4 regions of the Corallincola luteus genome follow, and region 3 is predicted to be linked to each of the others. Evidence: predicted binding sites of a transcription regulator. Region 3 holds the regulator's gene; each other region holds the start of a gene.
The links. Region 3 encodes sigma-54, which starts transcription at its own class of promoters, with help from an activator protein. Its sites were predicted from a motif close to GTTGGCACGNNNNTNGNNT; they were not measured.

Region 1: the regulator sigma-54 is predicted to act here: its motif matches at 2,694-2,712, upstream of EZV61_RS07200 (DUF1194 domain-containing protein).
Region 2: the regulator sigma-54 is predicted to act here: its motif matches at 2,772-2,790, upstream of EZV61_RS06865 (DUF3192 domain-containing protein).
Region 4: the regulator sigma-54 is predicted to act here: its motif matches at 2,762-2,780, upstream of fliE (flagellar hook-basal body complex protein FliE).

Annotation. Positions count from the first base shown of each region.
Region 1 is NZ_SJXE01000002.1:147,211-152,040, forward strand. Features, by position in the region: gene EZV61_RS07185 (PAS domain-containing sensor histidine kinase) at 1-1,032, shown strand, start outside; gene EZV61_RS07190 (hypothetical protein) at 1,002-1,403, opposite strand; gene EZV61_RS07195 (hypothetical protein) at 1,408-1,815, opposite strand; gene EZV61_RS07200 (DUF1194 domain-containing protein) at 1,817-2,635, opposite strand; gene EZV61_RS07205 (hypothetical protein) at 2,962-3,894, shown strand; gene EZV61_RS07210 (RtcB family protein) at 4,504-4,830, shown strand, end outside.
Region 2 is NZ_SJXE01000002.1:64,588-69,417, forward strand. Features, by position in the region: gene EZV61_RS06850 (efflux RND transporter permease subunit) at 1-371, opposite strand, end outside; gene EZV61_RS06855 (efflux RND transporter periplasmic adaptor subunit) at 393-1,541, opposite strand; gene EZV61_RS06860 (BUD32 family EKC/KEOPS complex subunit) at 1,849-2,505, opposite strand; gene EZV61_RS06865 (DUF3192 domain-containing protein) at 2,833-3,198, shown strand; gene EZV61_RS06870 (carbohydrate kinase family protein) at 3,263-4,174, opposite strand; gene EZV61_RS06875 (DUF308 domain-containing protein) at 4,417-4,830, shown strand, end outside.
Region 3 is NZ_SJXE01000003.1:67,919-72,748, reverse strand. Features, by position in the region: gene lptA (lipopolysaccharide transport periplasmic protein LptA) at 1-395, shown strand, start outside; gene lptB (LPS export ABC transporter ATP-binding protein) at 399-1,124, shown strand; gene EZV61_RS08370 (RNA polymerase factor sigma-54) at 1,214-2,710, shown strand; gene hpf (ribosome hibernation promoting factor) at 2,742-3,029, shown strand; gene ptsN (PTS IIA-like nitrogen regulatory protein PtsN) at 3,038-3,487, shown strand; gene rapZ (RNase adapter RapZ) at 3,484-4,356, shown strand; gene EZV61_RS08350 (HPr family phosphocarrier protein) at 4,362-4,640, shown strand; gene mgtE (magnesium transporter) at 4,737-4,830, shown strand, end outside.
Region 4 is NZ_SJXE01000001.1:1,206,069-1,210,898, forward strand. Features, by position in the region: gene EZV61_RS05315 (sensor histidine kinase) at 93-1,292, shown strand; gene EZV61_RS05320 (sigma-54-dependent transcriptional regulator) at 1,294-2,658, shown strand; gene fliE (flagellar hook-basal body complex protein FliE) at 2,832-3,158, shown strand; gene fliF (flagellar basal-body MS-ring/collar protein FliF) at 3,188-4,830, shown strand, end outside.

The sequences.
Region 1 (4,830 bases), on a different contig from region 3:
AGTAACGAGCCGATGACGCCATCGCAAAAAGAGCATCTCGCCATGACATCCCAATCATCAGCTTTGCTTGAATCTCTGTTAAGAGATCTACTAACGCTGAGTCAGGTGCGGGGTGATCTGAATGAGTCGACGGCGTTGCCAGCGTCCAACAGCGCTTCAATTCATACGGTCACGGCACTGACTACCCATGCATTGGAGCTTTGGCGTTCACAAGCGACGTCGAAGGGGCTGAAGTTAGATTGCGTTGTTGCCACTACGCTGGCGAATCTATCATTAGTGCAGGGCGATCTCATTGCTCAGGTGCTGTTTCACTTGCTAGGTAATGCGGTGAAATTTAGTGATTCAGGAACGATTCGGCTAGAGGTTTCTGCGGATGATAGCCATATTACTTTTGCGATCCTGGATCAGGGGCCGGGGTTTGACGAAAACGAATCATCACAGCTGTTTGGGCTATTTGAACAGCGCGACAACAGCCAGACCCGTACTCATCAAGGCAGTGGTTTGGGTTTGACATTAAGTCAGCGCATTGTTGAGTCGATGGCGGGCACAATTGGTATCGAGTCAAAGCAAAAGGCACAGCCGTGGAGTGCAAAGGTGTGGTTCAGCCTGCCGCTGGTGAGCGTGCCTGAAGATAACTACATACCGGAATTGGATACGGCTAATCAATCACTGCAAGTGCTGGTGGCTGAAGACAGCAAAAGCAATCAGATGGTGATGAAGTTGATGCTGCAGCAACTTGGGCACGATGTCAGCCTAGTTGATAACGGTGCGGAAGCCGTGCAGGCTGTCAGCAGCAGCCAGTTTGACTTGGTGCTGATGGACTTGCGGATGCCTGTCATGGATGGCCTAGAAGCCAGTCGTCGGATCCGTGAGTTAGCAACGCCTATGTGTGACGTGCCAATTTTTGCGCTAACTGCGAATAGCGGGCTGAAAGAAGCGCAACAATTTGCCGCGATTGGGGTCAATAAGGTGCTGGTAAAACCATTGCGGTCGGAGCAGCTTCAAGACAGTCTGAGCGACCTTCGCGGCTGAGCGGGGGCACCTTGGTGGGCTCGAGTTGGTTTGATGCCTGCGATCAGCCGCTGCAGTAAGGCTGTGTGGTCCACTAATTTTGCACCGCAATAGAAGCTGCTTCCTACCTGATCGACGCGGACAATACGCACATGGCATTGTTGTTGGTCACCAACCCCGAGGATCATGGCGTAGCATGTACCGACGATAAACATGTGGCGACTTTTGAAGCCAATACCGTCATTCGAGATATTCAGCAGGGTCGTGTGTTGCCAACCGCTCAGCAAATAACGCCAGCCCTTTGGTTTCAGTCGCAGCCTGAGCCTCTGTACACGCATCGAGACGCGTGGATGGACTCGACTATTATGTTCGTCAGGATGATATTTACTCATCAGCTTAGTGCACCTTATACAACTCATATTCGATGGTGGTTACCAGGCGCAGATCGACGTAAACCTCCATCATGTATATCCCCGTAGGATCGTCTTGTAGCGGTTTGAGCCACACGGCGCTGCTACCGATTGCTTCGACCATGCGACTAGCGACTTTATTGAACTCACCGCTACCATCCTGTCGAGGGATGAAATGGATAGTGCTTAAAGTAAAAGGGGTGGCGGAAGGCTTTTCAACAACCAGGCCGTAGAGTGTCTCAGGAGTAATGGCGAATCGGTTTTGTTCTAAAAATACCGGTTTGGTGCCAGGGCTTTCAGCCAGGACTTCTCCAAAACGTATCTTGGGTTGTTCATCGGCGATGGCGTATCCAATCAGCAGTGCGGATAGGCAAAGCAGGAGAATTAATCGCATTTTAGTGCTCCTTTCGACGTTTTAGACTGATTGCCAGAAATAGTAAGCCGAGGGCGCTTAAGGATAACGAACCCGTGACTGGCACTATGACGCGAGTGGCCTCAGGTGGGATGCCATCGCCACTGATTTCATAACTGAGTTTTTGCTGGATCGCATCGCCAAACTGTTCGAATCGATCGACCTGCATCAGGAAAGCATTCTCACCGCCGACCACCTCATCCATGTAAAAGTCATTAACTGATTGGTAGGGGCTGATTACAATGCCGTTGATAGTATCGACTTTGGTCAGGGCATCGCCGCGGGCCTGTAGCGTATCTCTGCCACTATTTTCTATGCCGTCACCTGACACATCGATGATTTGGCGTGTGCCATTAAAGCCGTTGTCTTCGAACTGCGCTACACCGAAGTCGATGGCGTCGCCAACCCCTGTCATGTGCCAAAAAGGGCGAGCTAGTTCGGCAAGAGACGCTGAAAAATCCAGTGCCGAAGTGACTGAATCGATCAGTGTCCAATCGGCCATCACGCTCTGTTGGTTTTGGCCGCTCCACATAACCAACTGCACCGCTATTTTACCGAGTTCACCTTGTAAAATTGATTGTTGCACTTGATCATTGCTAAATGCCTGAGCGTAGCCATCCCGTTGCAGTAGGTATTCCTGATGGTTGACGCTACCTGATATATCCATTAACAACTGCAGCTCTACATCGACATCTAATTCGACTATCTCTATGGCATGACTTTGCGCCGATAAAGCAATCCAACTGCTCAAAGTCAAACTGACACTCTTCATAAAGAAAGCGACTTTTCTTCTGTTTTGCATTCTTCCGCTCCTTAACCCGAATTTGGCAAGTAACGACCTGCCACGTCAGTTGATACGTTTTCAAAACCTGTGCCGAACTCGTTGAGAGAGAATTTACCTATTAATTATCAATTAGATAGATAGTTATTGAGCGCTGGGGAAGTCGATTGGTTGAGGATTGCAAAATGCGAACAGTTGCATTTTGCAACTCTATCCTTGTTGCATTATGCGACTAGATGCCGCGATACATCAGCCGACAATTAGGGCTAACCATTTGATAAAAATGAAGTAAATTCTTGTGGCATAACAATTGATTCAGTTGGATTAGTCGGACGGAGGAGTTTGCAATGGCTAATCTAAATAGCAATAAACGTCGCAGCCAGAGCGCTGCCAAATATGTGGTGTCACTTTCAGTAATTAGTTTAGTACTCGTATTCCTGGGGGGAACCTGGGCCTGTATGCGCTATCAACAGGTAAAGAAACAGGTCAATCAACTCAATACTAACTTTCAGCAGCTGCAGGGTGAGGTTGATGTGCTCAGAACCTTGGAGCCAGGTGCCCGCAGTGACAATCTGTTTTCCCATGCGGCTAGCAGCATGCGATTACAGCCCGGTTGGGTGGTGCGAGTGCACAAGAGCCCTGATTTCAGAAAGGCTGTACCTGAACTGGTCGGTTCAGATTTAGGTAGCTTTGTGATGGACGAATCGCGTTTTCATTTAGCGCGCCACCGCTACAACCAGATAGAACGCCCACCCGTGGGGGCGTATCAGATGAATGGTGTTTATCCCAGTCTACATAAAGGTCGTCACCAATTTGTGTTGTCATTCAATGTTAACCGTCTATCGATGCAGCGCAGCAATGAGCCTAAAGTGGCCACACGTTGTTTTGCATCGTTACGCGTTAATGGCCGAGAGTTGTTTTCTGACAGCGTTAATCTCTATCAGGGGTTTCGTGATGAAGCCCTGCTAAATGGCGAGATCTCGCTGGAAAAAGGGATGCATCCTATCGCTGCGGTCATCTTTTGCGACATCTCAGCTTCACTGCGCGGTGAAGATGTTGAAGTGGTTTTCAAGAGTCGTGCCCCCGGTGACGCTACAGCACAGATCAATCGAAATTCAGTATTTCATGTGGCAAGACCCCAGCATGAACTGGCTAGACTGATGCAGCTAATGGAGTCGCAGCGTGACGATTCTCTTGAAACAGAGTTGTCGCAGCATCGTGAGCCGAAGGAGCTGATTACACCTAGCATCACGCCTGCCTCAATTAACTCAGAATTGTAGGTAGGGGGCGGTATGGTCGAGCAGTTTCAGGCGTTCCGGATGGTTATTTGGGTTTTACTGATCGTGGTGGGGGCTGCCATTTTCCTCTGAGCTTTGCTTAAACACACTTTTCATCTCCACCCGAAGCAAGGACGCGTTGCCGACAAAGAGGGCCCAGATGGGCCCTCTTTTATTTTAATTCCGAATGCTAGGCATTAGTTTTGTGATCTAATTTATTGGTTAATAAATTAATTGTTATATTGTGAATGAAAATTCATTTTTTATGTAATATGTCGAGATTCTATTTACTTTGGATATGATGTAAGGCTTTTACATTATAAAAATTATGTTTTATTTGTTTTTCATTATTTCTTGACAAAAAAATATTAGTCACTAATATCTCCACAGCTTATCCATTCATCAATTTAGAGGAGTACTTGAAATGACAGAGGTTACCTATATCAGCCATTAACTATGGTCTTTCAAGTACTTGTGCTTGCAAGGCCTTTGTTGGGGACTTGCAAGCCAGGAAGCATAAACACTAGCCCTGGCCATACGCCGGGGCTTTTAGTATCTGGCAGTCTTCCAAAGAATAATATATTCGCGATTTATATTGCGAAGGGGATTTTTATGCCTGTTAAAATAGAATTAAATAGCGGCGAAAAAAATAAAGATATGCCAGTGAAGATATTCACTGATGACATAGACCATGCTGCTATTAATCAATTAAAAAATATAGCTAAGTTGCCTATTATTCATCGTCATATAGCGGCGATGCCAGATGTGCATATGGGGATCGGTGCTACTGTTGGCGCGGTTATTCCGACCCATAAAGCGATTATTCCTGCCGCTGTGGGTGTGGATATCGGCTGTGGTATGAATGCGCTGCGGCTGTCGCTTAAGGCATCACAGTTACCGGATAACTTAAAGCCGGTACGTGAAGCGATTGAGCGCGCC
Region 2 (4,830 bases), on a different contig from region 3:
TTGACCTCTTCAGGTAAGCGAGCGGTGGCGATCTGTACCCGGTTGCTGACGTTGACCTGCGCCATATCAGCATCGGTACCCACTTCAAAAGTGACCGTGAGATTGTAGCTGCCATCATTGGCGGAACGGGATTCCATGTAGATCATCCCTTCCACGCCGTTAACCTCGGCTTCAATTACCTTGGCGATGGTGTCCTTGACGGTTTCAGCACTGGCACCGGCATAAGAGGTACTGACATTCACGCTGGGGGGCGCCAGATCGGGGAATTCGGAGATCGGTAACACCATCATCGACAGCAGCCCTGAGAGGGTCAAAACGATGGCAATAACAAAGGCGAATTTAGGACGATTAATAAAAACCTGACTGATCATAAGTATGTTCCCTGCCTAAAATCAGCCTTGATTTTCGAATGGTGTGGCTTCTGCCATTTGGGTTTCAACTTCTAACCCTGGACGCACTTTTTGCAGCCCTTCGATGATGATTTTTTCACCGGCTTCGAGGCCTGACTCCACGCGCCATTTAACGCCGTAGCGCCCGGACATTTTCACTTGCCTTTTTTCCACCTTATTGTCGCTGTTAACTACCAGAACAAAGCGGCCCAATTGATCTTCCTGGATAGCGACCTGGGGTATCAGTAGTGCCTCAACTTGCTCTGGCACATTGACAATTGCAGTGACGAACATGCCGGGCAGTAACGCTTTGTTGGAGTTAGCAAACAGCGCTCGGACGGTGACGGTGCCTGTGGTGGGGTCAACGCGGTTATCGACAAAATCGATCTGACCCGTCTGTTCGTACATCTCGCCATTGGGCAGACGCATCTCGATGACCAGATCAGATGCTTTTATCGCTGGTTCGCCATTATCACCACCGTCATTGCGGTACTTGGCGATAACCTTCTCACTGGCCTGAAAGTTGACTTCAATAGGATCTAAATTGACCAGGGTTGCGAGTGAGCGTTCGGGGGAGATGAGATCGCCTTCGGATACTTTCGAGCGGCTCATTCGGCCACTGATCGGTGCGACTATTTTGGTATAACTGAGATTGAGTTTGGCGGCTTTTAATGCCGCTTTGGCCCGTGAGACTTCCGCCTCGGTATCTAGCTTGTAGCCGGTCAGTTCATCCATCTCTTTGGCACTGATGACGCCAGCAGCGAAGATCTCCGTGCCGCGATTGTAATTGCTGAAGGCAACCTTTTTTGCCGCAACGGCTTGCTGTAACCGAGCTTCCGCTTGAGCAACTTCGGTGGCGTAAGTGTCTGGATCAATTTCAAACAGCAGATCGCCTTTGGCGACATCGGCACCCTCTTGAAACACTCTTCGTAGCAGTAGCCCAGAGACACGGGCGTTGATGGTGGTGTCTTCATTGGCTTGGGTACGACCAACAAACTCACTGTTAGGTGTAATGGATTCAATACCCGCTGCAACCACGATGACACTGGGTTTCGGTGGGGGAGGAGGGGCTTGTTTATTGTCGCATCCCGTAGCTAGCAAGAGTCCGACTATACAAAGTGTCCAGTGCAATGTTCCGTGTACTTTGTTCATATTGAATCTCAAATTACGTCTAAATTTCATTACCCAAGTGATAATGGTGAGGTCTATTTCGGAAATGTTGTTTAACATCCCATCATGATGATTCTAGCCATGAGCGGATGCTGCAAGACGGTGGCTAACTTTATGAATCAGCGAATTTTTTCTGGCTTTAAGGATAGACGATATTCTCTATGAAAAACCATGAATTTGATAAATTCATTAATGAATCAAGTCGCTTATCGAGCTTCCACTAGATTTAGACTGTGCTCGTTAGAAAATCGGCGTGTTGTCTGATGTGAACTGATGCTGCGATGTCACGCTAGCCGTGTTGATAGCGTTGCTGCCAATTGTTCACTCGACTTTGCAGCGGCGCTTTGATAGGAATGCCTGAATCCAACGTTTGATTTAAGTTCAGAATATCGCCGGTGCGTTGGTAGTCAGCCATCCCCGCGCTATTTGCCCAGTAATAGATCCCCCAATTGTGCAGATTCCAGGCAGAGTCATAAGGGTTGTGCTCATAATCGACGTAGAATAGCTGGTTGTCGGCGCAGACAAAATTGGCAGGAAAGTAGTCCAGATTCAGACCTGCGTGTTGGGCAATTTTTGAGATCTGATAGAGCTGTGGCAACACTGTTTCGACATTGCCATCTGCAATAAGGTCGTTTGCTAATACGCCTTCAATGTATGACTTGACCAAAAATCCACGCTGTTCATCGTGACTGAGTAACTTAGGTACGGGTATGCCCAGGCGATCTAGGGTGTGATAGGCATTCAGTTCAACCGTGACTTTGTTTTGATTGCCAAAATCATAATAGGGACACGGTTCGTCATGCATCATTTTGACGACGTATTTGCAGCCGTTATTGGTGGCCAAATAGGAATAGGCTGACTTGCCGCGGCCGAGAAAAGCGGTGAGTGTCAGTAGCCCTTGCTCGGTTTCCAATGTTGTACCTAGCTGTTGCCCTGCTGTTTGCATAACTGCTTCCATTACATCGTCACTGATAGTGCGATTCTAAGTTGTTGCATCTATTTGACTTTGCTTGAGGTCAATGGAAAGCCGCCCCGTTTTACTCCTCTGATTAAGCAGAGAGCCCGATCACCTTTTTTGTCATCGAACAAAGCGAACAGTGTTTTCACAGTGAGTTAGTCAAATCGACAACACAGTGGTCAAACTCATTATTTACTGTTGTTCAATATGTATCCAGTTATATAATTTATTTCATAAATACAGAGGGTTATGTTTTTGGCATGCGCGTTGCTAATTAACTATCCGAGATAGTTAGACTTACTAAGGGATAGTTGTATGAAGAAGACCTGCTTGCTACTTGCGTTGGCATTGCCACTGACATTAACTGGATGTGTTATCGCTGTTGGCGGCGATGGCGACCGCACCAGCTGGAGTTCTGACTGGGAAGATCGGGAGCGAATGAACCGCGAAAAACTGGAAAAAATGGAAGTCGGCGCGGCGATGGATCAGGTGCGAATGACCATGGGCACCGCTGATTTTGATGAGAAGTTGGTGAAGGGCGATGATAACTATCGCTTGTTGTATTACCGCACACAGCGCCAGCAAAAAGATGGTATCACCACCAAAGATGAGTGCACACCGTTAGTCTTTAAAAATGGCCAGTTGATTGGTTGGGGTGATAGCGCGGTAGCGCAGATCTAACGGAGCGATCAGGGTGGCAGTCTATAGGGCGCAGCTGCGCCCTATTACTTTGTGATGACAATAGTTAGCGAGTCGTCTGACTCAGTTCATCCAGCTGTTTGGCGTTAAGAAAACCTTCTGCCGCTCCTTTATCGCCAATCTTCCAAGACGCAAAGCGCACCGCTTGTTGCAATGCCTGATAGGGATTGCCTAGGCTCAGCCAGCCATGTACAAACGCTGAAAATAGCGCATCACCGGCACCGACAGTATTGATGATTGGCCGGGTCGTGATGGCGGGTGCATGGTAGAACTGACTGTCTTCAGCCACAAACATCAACGCACCTTCGCGGCCACGCCCCATGACAATAATTTGGTTGTGGTAGCGTTGATAGAGCTCACCAATAAAGGCCTCTGGCTCGCGGCCGTGCAAGCCTTCGTCGCTAAGGAAAAGGATATCGGCGGCGGCCATAAAATCTCGATTGTAGTCGTCATCAGGATCCGCCAGCACATGGACATCGGTGGCGATGGGCTTACCACTGGCTTTCACCTCTGCGAGCAGGGCGCGGTTGTAGTTGATGTTACACATCACAGCTAACTGGCATCGGCGCAGCTTTTTATCGAATAGCTGGCTATCAAATTCAGTCTCTTGGATCTGCTTTAGATCCACATGGATTTGGCGTTGGCCGTCGGGGGCATACAGGATCACCGATGCTGGGGTTTGCGCCAGTGTGCGACATACACCGTGGTGGCTAATGCCTAACTGTTTGAGCTCTGTTTCGACGATAGGGGCATTGACGTCGTTGCCAATCATCGAAACCATCTCCACTGGGTGCCCCAGTGTATGTAACGCTTTGGCAACGTTATATCCCACTCCTGAGACCGTCGTATTAATGCGATCGAAGGCATAAGTGACCGGAAAGTAGTTCAAGGGGAAACCATCGATAGCCAGTGTGGTCTCAATATTGATTAAGCCAGAGACCATGATTTCAGTTGCCATAAACGTGTCCTTACGAAGTTGTCGACCAGTTATAGTCATTGGGTTTACTGTCACCAGTTCGCTAGAGGCCCTTTTTAGCAAACCTTAAGTGTTGTTGTCTTTTGGCTAGATCATAGCGTTGAGTTTCGGGTACCGGCAGTAGAAAAAATGTCAGCGTTGATTAACAGTGCTTGCTTACTGTGACGAAGGCGCTAACGTATTGATTATTAAATATTGAAATTTCACAAGCTAAGGAATTTACCATGGCTGGATTAGCGCCAATGACAGAGCAGGCTCGCACGATAGCAAGACTCATGGCGGTAGCCATGATGGTGTTAGGGGGGCTGGCGATTATTCTGCCGTTTGCCGTAGGGATCGCGGCAGCGATTATTGTTGGTATAGCGATTACTTTGACTGGCGTTATGGGGATTGCGGTCAGTAAACGGATGAAACAAGCGGGCTATCAAACCATCTCCGGTTTCCTTTATTGGGGCTATTTGATTGTCGGCGTATTGCTGATCTTGATGCCAAAACTGACTCTGGGATTGGCCGCCTTCATGTTGGGTGCATTTTTTGTCTTTATCGGCGTGCTGAGCTGGCGTGCAGCGCAAAATGATCTGTCTGCAGCGACCACCAAAAAAGTCAAAGGTGCATTAAGTATGCTGCTTGGCGTGGCA
Region 3 (4,830 bases):
AAGGCATTATCTCCTTCTTTGACGACGTCACGGTAAATCAAGGCACATTACAGATCTTTGCCGACACTTTGCAGGTTGAGCAATCCGCAGGCGCAGGAAAAGAGGTGCTCATCGCTGTCGGTAAACCAGCGAAGTTCAGTCAGGTCTTGGAAAATGGTCAAAAAATGCATGCCGAAGCTGCAGAGATCCGTTACCGATTAGCAGATAACACTATCCAATTAACTGGCGCAGCGGTACTGACGCAGCAAGACAGCGTAGTGAAAGGCGAAACTATTCATTACGATATCGCCAAACAAAAAATGGTCGCAGAAAGTGGCACAGATAAAGATGATCGCGTGACAACCATTTTTCTCCCCGAACAGCTGCAACAACAGCTCGGCGAAAGTAAGGAATAAACCATGGCGACATTGAAAGCCAGTCAATTAGCCAAGAGCTACAAAGATAGACAAGTAGTTAAGAATGTCTCTTTAGCGCTGAATGATGGCCAAATAGTTGGCTTATTGGGACCGAATGGGGCAGGTAAAACAACCACCTTCTATATGGTGGTTGGACTGGTACCCAACGATAAAGGGCGCATCACGATTGACGATGAAGATGTGACCCTTTCACCCATGCATATCAGAGCGCGCAAGGGGATCGGTTACCTGCCACAGGAGTCCTCCATTTTTCGTAAGCTCAGTGTCGCTGACAACATCATGGCAGTACTGCAAACCCGTCCAGAGTTAAGCCGGTTACAGCGCACGGAAACCTTGGAACATCTGCTAGAAGAGTTTAGCATCACTCACATCAGAGATAGCTTAGGTATGTCACTGTCAGGTGGTGAACGCCGCCGAGTAGAGATTGCCAGAGCGCTGGCTGTGGAGCCTAGGTTCGTGCTGTTGGATGAGCCTTTCGCTGGCGTAGACCCTATCTCAGTCACGGATATAAAAAAGATTATTCAACACCTAAGAGACCGTGGTCTCGGTGTATTGATCACTGATCATAACGTGCGAGAAACACTCGATGTGTGCGAATATGCTTATATCGTTAGCCACGGAGAGTTAATCGCCGAAGGAAAACCGGAACAAGTGTTAGCCGACCAAAAGGTACGAGACGTATATCTCGGGGAACAATTCCGGCTATAGTGTAAGTAACCAGCGTTGATACATCGGGCTCTTTTGAGTGCCGATTAACGATGACAGCAACAGCATTATTTTAAATGTCACGGAAGTAGATGAAACCGTCATTACAGTTACGTTTAGGTCAGCAACTCACCATGACGCCGCAATTGCAGCAAGCAATCCGGCTATTGCAATTGTCGACGCTCGACCTTCAGCAAGAGATCCAAGAAGCGCTGGATAATAATCCGCTACTCGAGCAAAACGAAGCGGAAGAAACCAGTGAGCAACTTAATGGTGAAAGCCATACCGCGACAGACAAGCTGGAACAAACCACGGCTAATGCTGAAAATAATCAGTCGGAAGAGCGCGAAGATGCAGCCATGGAAACATCTGAGGCGCTCAACCAACAACAAATCAATGAAGAACTGCCTACCGATACAACCTGGGATGACCACCTTTCAGCAGCGCCCGTTTCAGGTTCCTCGTTCAGTGATGACGCCGACTTTACCTATCAAGGCGAAACCACAGAGTCGTTGCAAGATCATCTGGAATGGCAGATGCAATTAACCCCGTTCACAGATGTCGACAGAGCCATTGCGACATCGATAATCGATGGGATTGATGAATCGGGTTACCTGACGGTCACCGCCGACGATATTCTTACTTCTTTAGGGCAGGAAGATATCGAACTTGATGAAGTAGAAGCGGTCATTAAGCGAGTACAACTGTTCGACCCCATTGGCGTAGGTGCCCGCACATTGCAGGAGTGTCTGCTGGTACAACTCAATCAGTTTGCCAAAGAGACACCTTGGCTAAAAGAGTGCCGCCAGGTTATTGGCCAGTATATTGACCTGCTAGCCAGCCGGGATTATCGCCAATTGATGCGCAAGACCAAACTGAAAGAAGACCAGCTACGTGAAGTTCTGCGGGTGATCCAATCGTTGAATCCGCGCCCCGGCAGCGCAGTGATCAGCGGTGATGAGCAATATGTGATCCCAGATGTGTCGGTAATGAAAAAAGCTGGACGTTGGGTGGTTGAGCTAAACCCTGACTCGGTACCCAAGCTGAAAGTGAATCAGCAATACGCAGCGATGAGCCGGACGGTAAAGAACACCACTGACAGTCAATATATACGCTCTCATCTGCAGGAAGCGAAGTGGTTCATCAAAAGTTTGGAAAGTCGTAACGACACCCTACTCAAGGTCGCCAACTGTATCGTACAGTTCCAACGCGACTTCTTTGAGTACGGCGATGAAGCGATGAAGCCAATGGTACTCAATGATATTGCCTTAGCGGTTGATATGCACGAGTCCACCATCTCTCGGGTAACCACGCAAAAATATATGCATACCCCACGGGGTATTTTCGAACTCAAGTATTTCTTCTCCAGTCATGTCAGTACTGAAAGTGGCGGAGAATGTTCTTCAACGGCAATTAGAGCGTTAATCAAGAAACTTGTGGCGGCAGAAATCCCTAATAAGCCTTTGTCAGATAGCAAGATTGCTGACCTACTGGCAGATCAGGGAATTCAGGTAGCGCGGAGAACCATTGCGAAGTATCGGGAATCCTTGTCTATTCCACCGTCAAATCAGCGAAAAAGCCTGCTATAGCAGGCAATAAAACTAAATAAGGATGAGGTCTATGCAAATCAATCTTACCGGCCATCATGTAGAAGTAACAGACTCTCTGCGAGAGTATGTCGACGGAAAATTTAGTAAATTAGAGCGCCACTTTGACCACATCAACAATGTCCACGTGATCCTCAATGTTGAGAAATTAACCCAAAAAGCCGAAGCCACACTGCACCTAAATGGTGGAGAGATCTTTGCGAATGCAGAGCATCGTGATATGTATGCAGCTATCGACTCGTTGATCGATAAACTCGATCGGCAAGTAATAAAACACAAAGAAAAGCTAAACGCTCACTAGAGATGTCTATGGATATATCATCCATACTTAGCCTGGACTGCACCCGAAGTGCAGTCCATGGTTCAAGTAAGAAACGAATATTAGAAATGGCCAGTGAATTGGCAGCCAAGCACTTGCCAGAACATGGCCACAAAGCCATTTTCGAAAGTATTCTAGAACGTGAAAAGAAAGGCAGTACCGGTATAGGTAACGGCATTGCCATTCCCCACGGTAGGATCACTAACGCCAATAAAGCAGTCGCCGTGTTATTGCAGTGCGATGAGCCTATCGCCTTTGATGCAATTGATAACAAACCGGTGGATCTGATTTTCGCCCTCTTGGTTCCAGAACAGAGTTGTCAGGAACATCTGAAGACCTTGTCGGCTATCGCCGCCAAATTGTCAGATAAACAAGTCCTCAAACAGCTCCGCTGTGCCGCTAACGATCAACAATTATACGAAATCATCACCGATTCATGACCAGCACTGACGTGGCCGCAAAACCCAAACTAACGATTGTCAGTGGCCGCTCAGGCTCAGGCAAAAGTGTTGCGCTTCGCGTATTGGAGGATTTAGGTCACTACTGTGTCGACAACCTCCCGGTAGCCATGCTACCGACACTGGTTGCTCAAGTAAGTGGGCACTATAGCGATATCGCCGTCAGCATTGACGTCAGAAACCTGCCCGAAGACCCACATACGCTGGAAACAATTCTCGACCTTTTATGTCAGCAATGCCGCTGTACGGTTCTGTTTATGGATGCGCAGCAGAGTGCATTGATCCAGCGCTTTAGCGAAACTCGACGGCTCCACCCACTCTCCAAGCATGGTGTATCTCTGGAGCAAGCGATTGAAGCAGAGCAGCGTTTACTTGAACCGCTTATCTCCCGTGCCGATCTTCAGATAGACAGCTCTCAGCTGTCGATACATCAACTCAGCGATCTGGTGCGAGAACGGTTACTAGGCAATGCTGATCGCCATCTGGTTTTAGTATTTGAGTCCTTTGGCTTTAAATACGGTATTCCGCAAGACGCTGATTATGTGTTTGATGCACGATTCTTACCCAACCCCCATTGGGAACCAGAACTACGCCCCATGACCGGATTAGACGCCCCAGTTGAGCAGTTTTTTAGCCGCCAACCGATCGTGGCCAAATTCATCTGGCAGATAAACAACTTACTCAATACCTGGTTGCCACATCTGGAACTGAACAATCGAAGCTATGTAACCGTCGCTATCGGTTGCACCGGTGGACAACACCGCTCTGTGTTCATTGCCGAAACATTGGCAAAGCAGTTCAAAGAGTTACGTAACGAAATTCAGATCCGTCACCGAGAACTAGGTCATTAGTCTTTATGACACAACGCATTGAAAAGAAACTACTGATAAAAAACAAACTGGGTTTGCATGCCCGTGCAGCAACCAAGTTAGTCATGCTGGTCAACAAATTTGATGCCGAAGTGATGATTGAGCATCAAGGAAAATCCGCTTCCGCCGCCAGTGTCATGGGACTGCTGATGATGGAAACCTGTATGGGGCAAGAGATCCAGGTCGTTGCCGAAGGGGATGAAGCACAGCAGGCATTGGATGCTGTTGAGTCCCTGATCAATGACAGATTCGACGAAAACGAATAATCCTCACCTGTTAAAGAAAAATTCTCTCTATTTTTCTGGTTGTTACGATACAATTCCGCTATCGAACTTTTTTAATCGATTGGAGGGCTTAAGGCGATGGCTGAAACTTTAGAGCAAGACCTTACCCAACAAAAATTAAAAGAGGTAAAAAGTGCCCTAGATAGCGGCATGTTTATCCATGTTCGCCGCA
Region 4 (4,830 bases), on a different contig from region 3:
GTTTCAGTTTTTATTAATTAAAACATGAGATTGAAATAGTTGGCACGCTCTTGGCTTTATCTCGGTATCGCGTCAAAAGGAGCGACATAGAGATGACACAGTCGAGCAATGTTGCCGATCAAGCCAAGTCCAGCAATGGACAGTTTCCTCCCCAGCTTCTCGCTACCGAGAAGGTGCCACTCAGATCTGAATCTGTAGTGATGGGTGAGATGGCAAAGCGCCAGTTGAATGAACAGAGCCTTCACGCCGAGGTATCGTCGACCGGGGTGCAGAATAACGCCAGTCGTATGCAGCACCTGATGGAGATCCTGCCTGCTGGGATTGTGGTATTGGATGGTAACGGCATCGTGCGTGAAGCCAACCCTATTGCCCTCGAGATGCTGGGTGAGCCGCTGATCGGTCAGCCATGGCGACACATTATCTCTCGGGCGTTCTCGCCGCAGGCTGATGATGGTCATGAGATCTCTCTGGCCAGTGGTCGGCGAGTGAAGTTGGCGTTGACTGCGTTATCGCCTGAGCCTGGTCAGTTGATTTTGATGACGGATCTAACCGAAACCCGTGAACTACAAAATCGGATCAGTCATTTGCAGCGTTTGTCGGCGCTTGGAAAAATGGTGGCGTCATTGGCTCATCAGGTGAGAACGCCACTTAGCGCTGCCATGCTGTACGCGGCAAATTTAGGTAATAACACCCTCACAACAGAAAATCGTGGAGCGTTTCACCTTAAGCTTTTGGCACGCTTACAAGACTTAGAGCAGCAGGTGAACGATATGCTGCTGTTTGCCCGCAGCGACAGTCAGATCGCCGCTACACCACTCTCCATGAAACAGCTTTTGTCCGATCTGCAGTCGCGGGTCGAAGCCATGGTTAGTAAAAGTCGTAGTCAGTTGCAGATCGAGTTGCCTGAGCCAGATATCGAGATTCTAGGTAACGCCAGTAGTCTGGCCAGCGCCATCAGCAATCTAGTGCACAACAGTCTACAAGCATCAGCGACCAATATTCATGTCTCTGCGAAACGTCAGCAGCAGATGGTCGCAATCGAGATCCGGGATAACGGCAAAGGGATCCCTGAGGCGATGCAGAAGAAAGTATTAGAACCGTTTTTTACCAGCCGCAGCCAAGGAACAGGTTTAGGCCTGGCCGTGGTTCAAGCGGTGGCGTCGGCGCATAAAGGCTCGGTGAGCCTTGTCTCCGGCGAGGGTCAGGGTACATGTGTGCAGCTGCTCATTCCCATACGTAATGAAGATGAGCTTAGCGCTGAAGTGCCACTAAAAGAGGCGTGGGGAGGTTAAGATGGCCGATACCAAAGTGCTCGTCGTTGAAGATGACGCCGGCTTGCGTGAAGCCTTAGTGGATACCCTGATGATTTCCGGGTATCAGGTAACTGAAGTCGATTGCGGCGAGGCTGCGCTGTTACAACTGTCCCGTGGCAAGTTTGATATTGTCGTCAGTGATGTGCAGATGCCGGGGATGAGTGGGCTACAGTTGTTGCGGTCTATTCGCAGTAAACTGCCGCAACTGCCCGTGCTGATGATGACAGCTTACGCCACCGTCGATGCGGCTGTGGCAGCCATGCGGGAAGGGGCTAATGATTATCTGGCGAAGCCGTTTGCTCCAGAAGTATTACTCAACCTGGTTAGTCGTTACGCACCAACTGACGGCAATGAACGCTACTCACCGGTTGTGGGTGATCCGCAAAGTGAAGCTTTACTAAAGCTGGCGGCCAAAGTGGCTGCGTCGGAAGCGAATGTCATGGTACTTGGGCCCAGTGGCTCAGGTAAGGAAGTGCTGGCGCGCTATATTCACGATAATTCGCCGCGCGCAGATGGTCCTTTCATTGCTATTAACTGTGCGGCGATCCCGGAAAATATGCTGGAAGCGACACTGTTTGGTTATGAAAAGGGCGCATTCACCGGCGCGTTGCAGGCATGCCCCGGAAAATTTGAGCAAGCACAGAACGGTACAATTTTACTTGATGAGATCACTGAGATGGATCTTGGTTTGCAGGCTAAACTTTTGCGCGTACTGCAAGAGCGGGAAGTTGAGCGCTTAGGCAGCCGCAAAACCGTCAAGTTGAATGTGCGGGTGTTAGCAACCAGTAACCGCGAGCTGAAGCAAACCGTGAGTGATGGTCAGTTTCGTGAAGATCTCTATTACCGATTAAACGTATTTCCGTTGACCTGGAAGCCACTGTCCCAGCGTCCTGGTGACATTATTCCGTTAGCGGAGCATCTGCTGGCTCGTCATAGTCAGGTTTCTGGCTCAGAGATCCCTATATTGACTGCGGCGGCTAAACATCGCCTGCAACATCATGCGTGGCCGGGTAATGTGCGTGAATTGGATAACGTGATCCAACGTGCGTTGATTCTGCAATCTGCCGGTAAAGTCGATGCAGACGATCTGATCATTGAAGATGAGATCACGGTTCAACTGCATACACCCACGACAGTTCATAGCGCTGAGCCAGAAGTGGCCATGGATGATGCTGAGGGGTTGGGCGGTGAGCTTAAGGTGCAAGAAAATCAGATTATTCTGCAGACATTGGAATCGTGCCAAGGGCGTCGAAAAGATGTCGCGGAAAAGCTAGGGATCAGCCCCCGTACCCTCAGATATAAGCTGGCAAGGATGCGCGATCTGGGTATCGAGTTGCCCGCTTAACTTTTTATCTACAAATATAAGGCAGGTTAAATACCTGCCTTTTCAATTTGTTAGATATTATCTTTCCTCGTGATACTCCTCCCTTTATGCATTTGTTTAACGTGTTGGCAGGCTCCTTGCAGTTACTCTGCTATATGTGAAATTTTTGACGCTCAGGCGTCAGGAGCATTCAAATGCAAGTGAAAGCCAACGATCTATACAGCGAAATGCAGGCGATGATGCGCCAGGCTCAGGCTCCAGAGATGCGACCTGATGCTGTCCCTGTAAATTCTGCCGGAGACAAGTTTGGTGGCCTACTTCAGAATGCCATTGATGGTGTCAATGATGTGCAATCTCAGGCGGGTCAGTTGAGAACAGCATTCGAGATGGGCGATCGCAATGTCAGTTTAGGTGACGTGATGATCGCTTCACAAAAATCGAGCGTTGCATTTCAGGCGACTGTTCAGGTTAGAAACAAGCTGGTTGAGGCTTACAAAGAGATCATGAATATGCCGGTGTAATCGGCGTATTTTAGACGGAGAGTTGAGTCGTGGCTGAAGCAACGCAAAATACAGAATTGATGGTTCCCGCCGCAGGCGGCGAGATGAGTAAAGACGCGCAGGTCGACAGTGGAGAGAAAAAATCTTCAGTGTTGGCCCATATTGGCAATGTCGATGTTCTGCGCCAAATTACAATTATTCTCGCCTTGGCAATCTGTTTGGCTCTTGCCGTATTTGTGCTTATTTGGGCACAAGAGCCAGAGATGCGTCCTTTACCGCAAATGGAAAGTGACGAGCTGCTGCAAACACTCGACTTCTTCGATCAAAATAAGATCACTTATAAACTTGAGCGTGATGTGTTGTCTATTCCGGCAGAGGAGTATCAGGATATCAAACTCAAGTTGGCTCGTGCCGGGCTGGAAGCAACCCCTGAGAACGGTACCGATATCTTGATGCAGGATATGGGTTTTGGTGTGAGTCAGCGACTGGAGCGAGAGCGCCTGAAGCACAGCCGTGAACAGCAGATCGCACGCACCTTAGAGGATCTGCGTAACGTTAAAAAGGCACGTGTACTGCTCGCTATTCCCCAGCAATCGGTATTTGCCCGTCGTGAGAAAAGCCCCAGTGCCACAGTCGTGCTGACTATTGGCCGCGGCTCAGCGCTGAGTCGCGAAGAGATCGACTCTGTGGTTGATATTGTTTCTTCTGCGGTCAATGGCATGGAACCGACGCGGGTGACAGTGACAGACCAGAGTGGCCGCTTACTTAATTCAGGTAGTCAAGATGCCAGCTCAGCACGTTCGCGCAAAGAGTATGATCTTGAGCGTCAGCGTGAAGCTGAGTACATGAACAAAATTGATTCTATTCTGATTCCTGTCGTCGGCTTAGGTAATTACACCGCGCAGGTCGATGTCAGTATGGATTTCACCACGGTTGAGCAAACCCAGCGCCGCTATAATCCTGACTTGCCAGCATTACGCAGTGAAATGACTGTTGAAGATAACTCTGTCGGTGGTGTTTTGGGCGGTATTCCTGGTGCATTGACTAATCAACCGCCAGTGGCCGCAGAGATCCCGGAAGAAGCGATCGGTGGTGGCCCTGCCGGTGGCGCGGCTCCAGGAAGAAGCCACCGTGAAGCCACTCGCAATTATGAATTAGATACCACCTTGAGCCATACCCGCCAGCAGGTGGGTGTGGTAAGAAGAGTCAGTGTTTCAGTGGCCGTCAACTATAAGTCAGTAGCGAATGCCGATGGTAGTGGTATTGATTTGGTGCCGCGAGCGCAGCAGGAGTTAGCCAATTTACGTCGCTTATTGCAAGGTGGAGTGGGCTTTGATGTGCAGCGTGGTGACTCGTTAGAAGTTGTCACCATCCCATTTGTTCGCTCCGATGATATGGTTGAGATTGAAGTGCCGATCATTGAACAACCGTGGTTCTGGAAAGCGATGCGACTGGTGATGGGCATCATTATTGTCTTGATCCTAGTATTGATGGTGGTTCGTCCGATGATCCGTAAGCTGACCGCTTCTGATGACGGTGTGGCTGACGAAGACAGATCGCTGCTTGAAGGTGCGGTATCCCGAGGAATTGAAGGTGGGCTGCTGGCTGCTGAAAACGAGCTAGACAGTGAAGTGAATGAAGAGCTGATCGGCAGTATTGTTGGTGGCAAAGTACAGTTGCCTGATCTACATAA